DNA from 3 places in the Paenibacillus sp. FSL R10-2782 genome. Region 2 is predicted to be linked to each of the others. Evidence: riboswitches for the same ligand, from Rfam matches in the RefSeq annotation. Region 2 holds a riboswitch; each other region holds the start of a gene.
What was found. Region 2 has a riboswitch for glycine ahead of NST83_RS18670 (sodium:alanine symporter family protein). Riboswitches for the same ligand answer to the same signal wherever they lie in the genome.
Positions count from the first base shown of each region.

Region 1 (3,128 bases), 190 kb from region 2:
GATGGCTTGCAGCTCGCCCTGGCTTACCTCCGGCTGGTAAGGAGTGTAGGCCGTATAAAATTCCGAGCGCGAAGTGATATGCTGGATGACGGATGGAATATGATGATCGTAAATCCCTGCGCCGAGAAAGCTGGCGTGCGTGTCTGTATTGGCATTTTGCCCGGCCAGTCCGGATAAGTGGCGGGTTAAGGCTCTTTCGTCTAGCCCAGAAGACAGGGGAAGCTCCCCCTCATACCGGATCGCCTCAGGAATATCGCTGAATAGATCGTCGATAGACGATGCGCCGACCGCGCGTAGCATTTCCGCTTGATCCTGTTCAGTCATGGGAAGGTAACGATGTTGTTTCATTGGGTCTGGCTCCTTTCAACCAACAAATCGTAAAAACGTAGAACGATTAACAAATGATTAATAAACGATTGCGAACGGGGTAGCGTTAGTAACGGATCACGATAGTTATAGTAAGCCGAGCATTTAAATTAGCGTGGACGTTTATAAAAGGGCGCTGCTACCACCTCGGCACGCAGGCGCTTGCCACGAATCTCGACCCCCAGCGGTGTGGATAGGGAACTGAAACGGCAGTCCACCAGAGCCAAACCCAGATTACGCTTTAAGGTGGGCGACTGGGTTCCCGTTGTGACCTCGCCAATGTGCTGTCCTTCCGCAAAAACGGGATAATGGGCACGCGGTATGCCGCGGTCGAGCATTTCCAGTCCGATCAGCTTGCGCGGAATACCTTGTTCTTTCTGACGTTGCAGGGCCTCTCTGCCGATAAAATCTCCCTTATTCAGCTTGACGAAGAAGCCTAAACCAGCTTCCAGTGGGGAAATGGTAGCGGACAACTCCTGCCCGTACAGCGGTAGCCGCGCTTCGAAGCGCAGCGTATCCCTGGCTCCAAGTCCGGCGGGAACCAGACCATACGGTTCACCGATGCGAAGCAATCCGTCCCACACTGCCGGTGCATCCACCGCAGGCACATAAAATTCAAAGCCGTCTTCCCCCGTGTATCCGGTGCGGGAGACGAGCGCTTTTGCCCCGAACAACTGCACATCCTCATTGAATCGGAAGGATGCCAGCTTCGTAATGTCCGTGTCTGTCACGGCTACGGCAATACGAGCAGCTTCAGGTCCTTGCAATGCCAGCAGTGCTACCGCATCTGATACGTTTTCCAGATGAACGGATGCAGGAGCATGGCGAAGCAGCCAATCCCAATCCTTGTCGATATTGGAGGCATTCACAACGAGCATGTAACGCTCCGACCCTTTACAGTAAACAAGCAGGTCGTCTACTACACCTCCATCCGGGTAACACAGGAGCGAGTATTGGGCCTGACCTGGCTCCAACTGACTGACATCGTTCGTCGTTACCTGTTGCAGAAATGCTTCGGCTTCCTGGCCTTCGACCAAGAATTCACCCATATGCGATACATCGAACAATCCCGCACGTTGTCGGACGGCCTCATGCTCCTTTTGAATGCCACTGAACTGTACAGGCAGCTCCCAGCCGCCAAAATCAATGCAACGAACCCCCGGCAGCGTGCCGTAGGACGAATACAGCGGCGTTTTTCGCAAGTTAGTCATTTTTCCACTCCTATCCGGTGTGATCAGCTAAACAAAAAAGACAGGCCGAAAAAAACGTATGAACGGCAGTCCACACACTTTTTTTCAGCTCTGTCCTTGATACCTGAGAGTTACCCCGGTGCGTACCAGGTTTCCCCTTGGGTGATCCGCCTGTATGGCGAATGCTCTCCAGAGATGCGTCCGGCAGAGGTCCTTTTGCCTGAGAGATTCACCTGCGATGCAGGTTTACTCCTTCGGCGCTGCCCTTGGATCAGCTATATGCCATCCGGTCCTGCCGGTAACAGCTTGATTCCACTCGCTTGCTACCTTGTTTTCACAAGTGGCAGCAGCTATGCGAGTTTTTGGCAGTCTCTCCCTCCACGTTCATCCGCGTTTACAGTTATCGGGTATTTCCAAAAGCACTTGTTATAACCCATTAATACGCAAATTTATTCGAAATGTCAACAAAAATGTCATGAAAAATATTATTAAAAACATTTTATTCATAAATAAGGATATGTAAGCGTTTGTTATATCCTGTCGTATTTTTAATTAAAACAACATATGGAGGGATATGAAATATTTTTGTTAGTATTATTGACATAATAGTTCTTCTTGTCATAATCTTAACCTGTCATAGATGGGTAGGCGAAACAATGTAATCCATATGGAAGCGAGGCGGAGCAGGATGAGTGAAGTGAAGCAGCAATTGTGGTACACGGAGGAACACGAGTGGGTTCAGCGCACAGAGGATGGAACGGTACGAATCGGTATCACGGACTTTGCACAGCATCAGCTGGGGGATATCGTTTTCGTGGAGCTGCCTGGGGAGGGAGCAACGATTGAGCAGGGGGCAGAGATTGGTACTATTGAATCGGTAAAGACAGTATCCGACCTGTTCGCTCCGGTGACGGGAACGGTGTTGAAGGTGAATGAAGAACTGGAAACCACGCCTGAACTGGTAAACGAGTCTCCCTATGAAAAAGGCTGGATGATCGAAGTGGAGATTGGAGAAGATGTAGAGGAAGCACTAAGCAAGCTGCTGTCTGCGGATCAGTACGAGCAGTTGACTGCCAATGAGTAATAATGGGGCAAATTAGGTTGGATAACTGAATAAGAGTGGCGTTTGTCCGCTCGGTTTTGTATAAAAATAGTCGCGATGATTGGGCATAGCGGCTATTTTTTGCTGTCTTTTTTGGCAAGCGTAATTACGTGTTTTTTCCTTACTTAGAGGTTATTCCTTGTACAGAAATGGTATAGATGACGCATGGTTTCTCGATTAAATTCTAACGTTACAGGCCATATTAAGAGGAATTATGCCTAATGATTTCGCGCCTGTTTATCTTAAATTTAAATGTTGTCATCAACGTTCATGACGAAAGTACGTTTTCATTTCGTTGATGAAGATAGCGTTGTCATTTAGTATGAATTTTAAGAAAAGGTAGTGATGCTTTTTACCTATAAGGAGGATATGAATATGAGCACAGTGGACGCAAAGTCCAATTCAAACGGAGGCGCACGCGTTGCCGTACAGCGTTTTGGTCGTTTTCTCAGTGGTATGGTTATGCCCAA
Region 1 is NZ_CP151951.1:3,942,118-3,945,245, reverse strand. It holds gene gcvPA (aminomethyl-transferring glycine dehydrogenase subunit GcvPA) at 1-348, opposite strand, end outside; gene gcvT (glycine cleavage system aminomethyltransferase GcvT) at 477-1,577, opposite strand; glycine riboswitch at 1,755-1,944, opposite strand; gene gcvH (glycine cleavage system protein GcvH) at 2,245-2,640, shown strand; gene NST83_RS17780 (PTS mannitol transporter subunit IICB) at 3,034-3,128, shown strand, end outside.
Region 1: it holds a riboswitch for glycine, as region 2 does, so the genes downstream of both, gcvT (glycine cleavage system aminomethyltransferase GcvT) here and NST83_RS18670 (sodium:alanine symporter family protein) in region 2, are expected to answer to the same signal.

Region 2 (3,128 bases):
AACACTACGTCAATTATGCCGAAACGGTGTTTACACGTTATAAGGATAAAGTGAAATACTGGCTGACTTTTAATGAGATCAATGTGATGACGATGAGTCCGTTCACAGGTGGCGGTGTGGTCATTGACCGTGTAGATAACAAGCAACAAGCGATCTATCAAGCCCTGCATCACCAGTTTGTGGCGAGCGCATTGGCGACAAAACGAGGCCATGAGATTATTCCTGGCTCTCAAATCGGCTGTATGCTGGCTCGTATGGAAAGCTATGCACATACGTGTAACCCGGAGGACGTGCTGAAAAGTCAGCATGAAAACCAAATGAATCTGTTCTTTACGGATGTACATGCCCGTGGGGAATATTCAAATTATATGAATCGTTATTTTGAAGAAAATAATATTGTTTTGCACACAGAACCCGGCGATGCCGAAATTTTGAAAAACAACACGGTTGATTACATCTCATTCAGCTATTACATGACCTTGACCGTCTCTGCAGGTCCGGAAGGCGAGAAGGCAGCGGGGAACCTGATTGGTGGCGTGAAAAATCCATATTTGCAATCCTCTGACTGGGGCTGGCAGATTGATCCGATCGGCCTGCGTGTTACGCTGAACACATTATATGACCGCTATCAAAAGCCGCTGTTCATCGTGGAAAACGGCTTGGGTGCATATGACAAGGTGGAAGAAGACGGCTCCATTCACGATACCTATCGCATTGATTATTTGCGCCAGCATATCGCCCAAATGAAGGAAGCGATTGCGGACGGTGTGGATTTGATTGGTTACACTAGCTGGGGGCCTATCGACCTTGTGAGTATGTCTACTTCCGAAATGTCCAAGCGTTACGGATTTATTTATGTTGATCTGGACGATGACGGTAATGGAACATTGAAGCGCTCCAAGAAGGATTCTTTTGACTGGTACAAAAATGTAATTGCCACTAACGGCGAAGAACTGTAATCCAAGCTAACTGAATATAACCCGATATGGTCTGGGGGCGGGTGCGGCGAAGAACATCATGAGGATGAATCTGGCTGCGCCCGCTCTTATTTTATAGGCTCGTCCTAAAAAAACGGAACAACTTCACAAATTTTTCACTTGTAAAAAGCTGAAAGTTTTCTGTATAATAAAAAACAATTTCATATGTCTGGTTGATGTTTGCGGGAGATGGAACGTAAGTTCCGACCGAAGGGGCAAAACTCTCAGGTGCTTGGGCTGATTACAGCAACAAGCGGGACCGTAAACGGACAGAACTCTGGAGAGACCCTTAATTGGGCGCCGAAGGTGCACCGCAGATATCATCTGCTTAAACTCTCAGGCAAAAGGACAGAGACGCGAATAACCTGTGACAGGGGATGCCCTAGGCTTTTTTATGAGCTGTTAGTGGCTGAATCCTGCACAAGATGGTTGTATTTTTTCGTGCCTTTAACCTCTCCAGGAGTCGAATCAGCGGATTTGACTCTTTTTTGTTTTTTAATATGCTGGAGGAGCGGGTTGAAATGAATTTGGTACATGTGTTAGAGACAATTAGCAGTTGGATATGGGGGGCTCCACTGATTATTCTCGTTATGGGAACAGGTCTGTGGCTGACCATACGTTTGAAAATGTTGCAGGTTTTCCGCCTGCCTCTGGCGATCAAGCTGATCGGCAAGGCTCCAAATGAGGGTAGCGGGGATGTTAGCAGCTTTGCGGCCCTGAGTACGGCGCTGGCAGCTACAGTAGGTACAGGAAGTATTGTCGGCGTCGCGACAGCGATAAAACTGGGAGGACCAGGCGCCCTGTTCTGGATGGTTGTTGCAGCCTTTTTCGGGATGGCGACGAAATATGCGGAAGGTGTGCTTGCAGTAAAATACCGGGTGAAGGATCGGAATGGACAATTTTCCGGCGGCCCGATGTATTATATTGAAAAAGGGCTTGGACGCCGCTTTAAACCGTTGGCGATGCTATTCGCCTTTTCCGGGATGCTGGTGGCGCTGTTCGGGATTGGAACATTTCCTCAGGTCAAAGCGATTGTATCCTCAACCGAAAACAGCTTCGGTGTTCCGCCAATTGTAACGGCATTGATTATTGCTACCCTTACGGGACTCGTTACTATTGGAGGGCTCAAGAGCATTGCCAAGGTATCGACCAAAGTTGTCCCCTTCAAAACAGGCTTGTACGTGTTGATCTGTATGATCGTACTGATTCGGTTCGCCGATCAGATTCCTGCCGCACTCGCACTTGTGCTGCATTCGGCATTTTCCACGACGTCTGCGACGGGTGGATTTGCCGGAGCTACGATTATGCTGGCGATGCGCAGCGGGGTAGCCAGAGGGATTTTTGCCAACGAGGCCGGATTGGGAAGCGCACCGATTGCAGCCGCAGCCGCCAAAACCAAATGGCCTGCGGAGCAAGGGCTGATTTCCATGACAGGTGTGTTTATAGATACGATGATTATTTGCGTAATGACCGGGCTAACGCTGCTGGTTAGTGGCGTATGGAGCGGTCCTACCGATGCGGGCTTGATGACGCAGCAAGCTTTCTCCAGCGCATTCCCGCTTGGTGCGGAACTGCTCACAATCATTCTGATTATGTTCGCGTTCACCACGATGCTTGGCTGGAACTACTATGGAGAACGCTGTGTTGAATATTTGCTGGGTGTCAAATGGATTAAACCGTACCGTTATCTGTTCATTGCGCTGGTTGCCGGAGGCGCGTTTATTAAGCTGGATGCGATCTGGTTACTGGCAGATATCTTTAACGCCATGATGGCCTTCCCGAACTTGATTGCATTGCTTGGCTTGTCGGGAATTGTAGTTGCAGAAACCCGTACCTATATGGATTCCCTGTATCCCAACAAGAAAAAGGGAATACTCGCAGGTGCCAGTGCAGGAGCAGCCATAGACATAGAAGAAAATGGACAAACAGTCAGATCGTAAAGTCCGATATATCCGGATTTAAGAATATTGACTCTGCAAGAACATTTGCCAGGATAACGAAAGGGAGTGTCCCTCAGCCATTACAGGCTGGGAGGACACTCCCTTTTTGCGTTTTAGAGCAGGATAAAGCTGGCTCAGTAAATCTAATCTTTGACCGCTCCGGCGGCAAGATCGGAAATAAACTGGCGGCTAATGAAAAGAAATAAAATGA
Region 2 is NZ_CP151951.1:4,131,209-4,134,336, reverse strand. It holds gene NST83_RS18675 (glycoside hydrolase family 1 protein) at 1-959, shown strand, start outside; glycine riboswitch at 1,151-1,227, shown strand; glycine riboswitch at 1,245-1,339, shown strand; gene NST83_RS18670 (sodium:alanine symporter family protein) at 1,499-2,917, shown strand; gene NST83_RS18665 (carbohydrate ABC transporter permease) at 3,061-3,128, opposite strand, start outside.

Region 3 (3,128 bases), 2.0 Mb from region 2:
CTTAGAAACTACGACTTATCCTTCTTGGCTGGTATGTTGCGCGTAAGCGACTCCGTCAGACGCTTGCCGGTCGGCGTTTGGGCCAAGCCGCCTTTGGCGGTCTCGCGGTGCTTGGACGGCATTGCGCTGCCGACTTCGAGCATCACGTCGATGACTTCGTCAGACGGGATGGCGCTGCGCACACCCGCCAGAGCCATATCCGCGGCGGCAAGCGCGGTCACGGCTCCCAGCCCGTTGCGCACGATGCATGGAATCTCCACGAGTCCGGCGACGGGGTCGCAAATCAGGCCGAGCGTGTTCTTGAGCGCGAGGCCTACTGCATGGATGGCCTGCTCTGGCGTACCGCCGCGCAGCTCGACCATGGCACCTGCTGCCATCCCGATGGCTGAGCCAATCTCGGCCTGGCAGCCTCCCTCCGCGCCGGAGATGAAGGAATTGTTGGCGATGACGTAGCCAATCGCTCCAGCGGCGAACAGTCCGCGCACCATATGCTCGTCATCCCAGCCAAACCGCTCCTGCGCGCTGATGAACACGCCGGGGATGACCCCGCATGAGCCTGCGGTGGGCGTGGCGACAATGCGACCCATGGACGCATTGACCTCCGACACGGAGAGGGCGTACGCCATAGCGAGTGCCGAGGCATCGCCGGAGCAGGTTTCTCCTGCGCGCAAATATTCCGCCAGGCGTTTGCCATCGCCGCCCGTCAAGCCGCTGCGGGATACGGTGTCCTGTGTCTGTCCGCGATGAACGGCCTCCTTCATGACTTCATAATAATCAGACATTTGGCGGAAGATTTCTTCCTCCGGTGTGTTCGTCTCTTGTACCTGTTCCTTGATCATCAAGCGACCAATCGTAGTGGATTCCTCGGCGCACAAGGCACCTAATTCATGCAAATGGCTAAACCGCATCGGATTCAGCTCCTTTTTTCAAGTTAATCATTCTGATTTCATACATATAAGGCAAAGCCCGCAGCTCGGCAATTAATTCAGCAGAAGCCGGGCTATCGGTTTCAATGGCAGTGAGCGCTTCGCCATCCCGACCTTTGCGATCCACGTGCATATAGGCAATGTTAATGTCAGCCGCGCCCAGCGCTGAAGTCACCACGCCCAATGTTCCGGGCTTATCCGAGTGGAGAAGCACCAGCGTAGGCAGTTCTCCGGTTAGATTGACCCGAAATTCGTTGAGCTGCTGAACATGAATGTTTCCGCCGCCGATCGAGGAGCCTAGCAGCGTACGCTGATCTTCATCCTTCCATAGCTCGAAGCGAACGGTGTTCGGATGGGGGGCGGGCAGTCCGCTGACAGCGAACTCTACTTCCATCCCGGCTTGATCTGCACATTGCTCGGCATCCGGGATCCGGTAGTCGTCTGTATCGTAATTCAGCAGTCCGGCGATGAGTGCCAGGTCTGTACCGTGTCCCTTGTACGTATCGGCAAATGATCCGTACAGCGTCATGCGGGCACGGTCAGGCTGCACACCTAGCCAGTGCCGGGCAACACGTGCGAGCCGCACCGCGCCTGCGGTATGCGAGCTGGAGGGTCCGGTCATAGCCGGACCAATAATGGAAAATACATCCTTAAAACGCATGATGTGGCCCCCTGTATGTTTGAATACCATAAGTATATGGTGCTGCCGCGCCTTTGCGCGGGTGTGACGGTTTCTAATGCTGACGCAGCATGTAAGCACAAAAAAGACAGGATAAGGAAATTTCCCTTATCTCTGTCCTGGTTACCTGAGAGTTTCGTGCGGTGTAATACCGCCTTACCCCTTGGGTGGCTTGCGCTCTCTCCAGAGTTGCGTCAGATGACGATACATGGACCTGAGAGATTATCCGCCAGCCGGGTGCTGACGTCTTGCTCCTTCGGTGCTGCCGGGATGTAATTCCCAGACAGACTCTCCCGTCATCTTCATTCGCGTATACCGTTCAACATTTCCTCCTAAGCGTAATGTATGCCATGCCCGGTGTCAATCACTGGCTGAGATTTTACAAAATCAGGTGTCTTCTCAATAAAAAAGATTAAATTTTACATAATTATGGATGAAAGCAGGAAGGAATTAGAAGGTTGATAGCTAATCTGATAGAGGACAAGCTAATTTATGGAATAATAGGAGGGGCATTTACGTATGGTAAAAGGTTTCAGGTTCACAAGTTCCCGCTTGAAAAGAATGCTGCATCTGGCGGCAATGGTATCACTGCTGATAGGAATTTTTGTTCCATTCGGTCAGGTCAATGCAGAGGGCGCATTGACGGTAGCGGAAGCGCTTCAGAGCCAAAGCAGCGGAGGTACGGTGACGGTAGAAGGCTACGTCGTCGGACATGCCACCGGATCGAAAACGGCTAATTTCTCTGCCCCGTTTGCCAACGATTTTAACGTACTGATTGCGGATCAGGCGAGTGAACGCAATACGTCTAATCTGTTAAATGTACAATTGACATCTGCGTATAGAGGACCATTCGGGCTGTCAGGCCATCCTGAGCTCATCGGCAGCAAAATTCGCGTGACAGGTACGCTGGGTGCCTATAACAATTTTGGTGGAGTGAAAAGCCCAAGCGCTCTGGAACTGGCAAATGGAAGCGATCCTGGGAATCCTGGCGAGCCTGGTCCTGGTACCCCAGGTCAACCCGGTACGACATTGCCGGATGGAAAAGGCAAAAAAGTGCTGTTCGATAATACGCACGCACAGACAGCCGGAGCGGCGGATTGGGTTATAGATGGAGCCTTTTCCGATTTTGCGGGTGGGCTGCGTAATGCTGGTTTTACCGTGGACCAGTTGAACCGTTCCATCCCTTTTACCTATGGCGAGCAGGCTATAACGTACGACAAGCTGCGCCCATATGATGTGTTCATTATTGGCGAAGCCAATGTTGCCTTTAAGGCATCCGAGCAGGCGGCTTTGGTGCAATATGTGAAGAATGGAGGCAGCATTTTCTTCATTTCGGACCACTATAACGCCGACCGTAACAAAAACCGTTGGGATTCCTCCGAGGTTATGAACGGCTACCGCCGTGGAGCCTATTCCAATCCTGCTAAAGGTATGACAACAGAAGAAGCTGCATCACCAGCGATGCAGGGATTAACCAGTTCCGACTGGCTGGCGACGAACTTTGGCGTTCGTTTCCGCTACAA
Region 3 is NZ_CP151951.1:496,775-499,902, forward strand. It holds gene sdaAA (L-serine ammonia-lyase, iron-sulfur-dependent, subunit alpha) at 9-908, opposite strand; gene sdaAB (L-serine ammonia-lyase, iron-sulfur-dependent subunit beta) at 898-1,587, opposite strand; glycine riboswitch at 1,798-1,911, opposite strand; gene NST83_RS02260 (DUF6359 domain-containing protein) at 2,125-3,128, shown strand, end outside.
Region 3: it holds a riboswitch for glycine, as region 2 does, so the genes downstream of both, sdaAB (L-serine ammonia-lyase, iron-sulfur-dependent subunit beta) here and NST83_RS18670 (sodium:alanine symporter family protein) in region 2, are expected to answer to the same signal.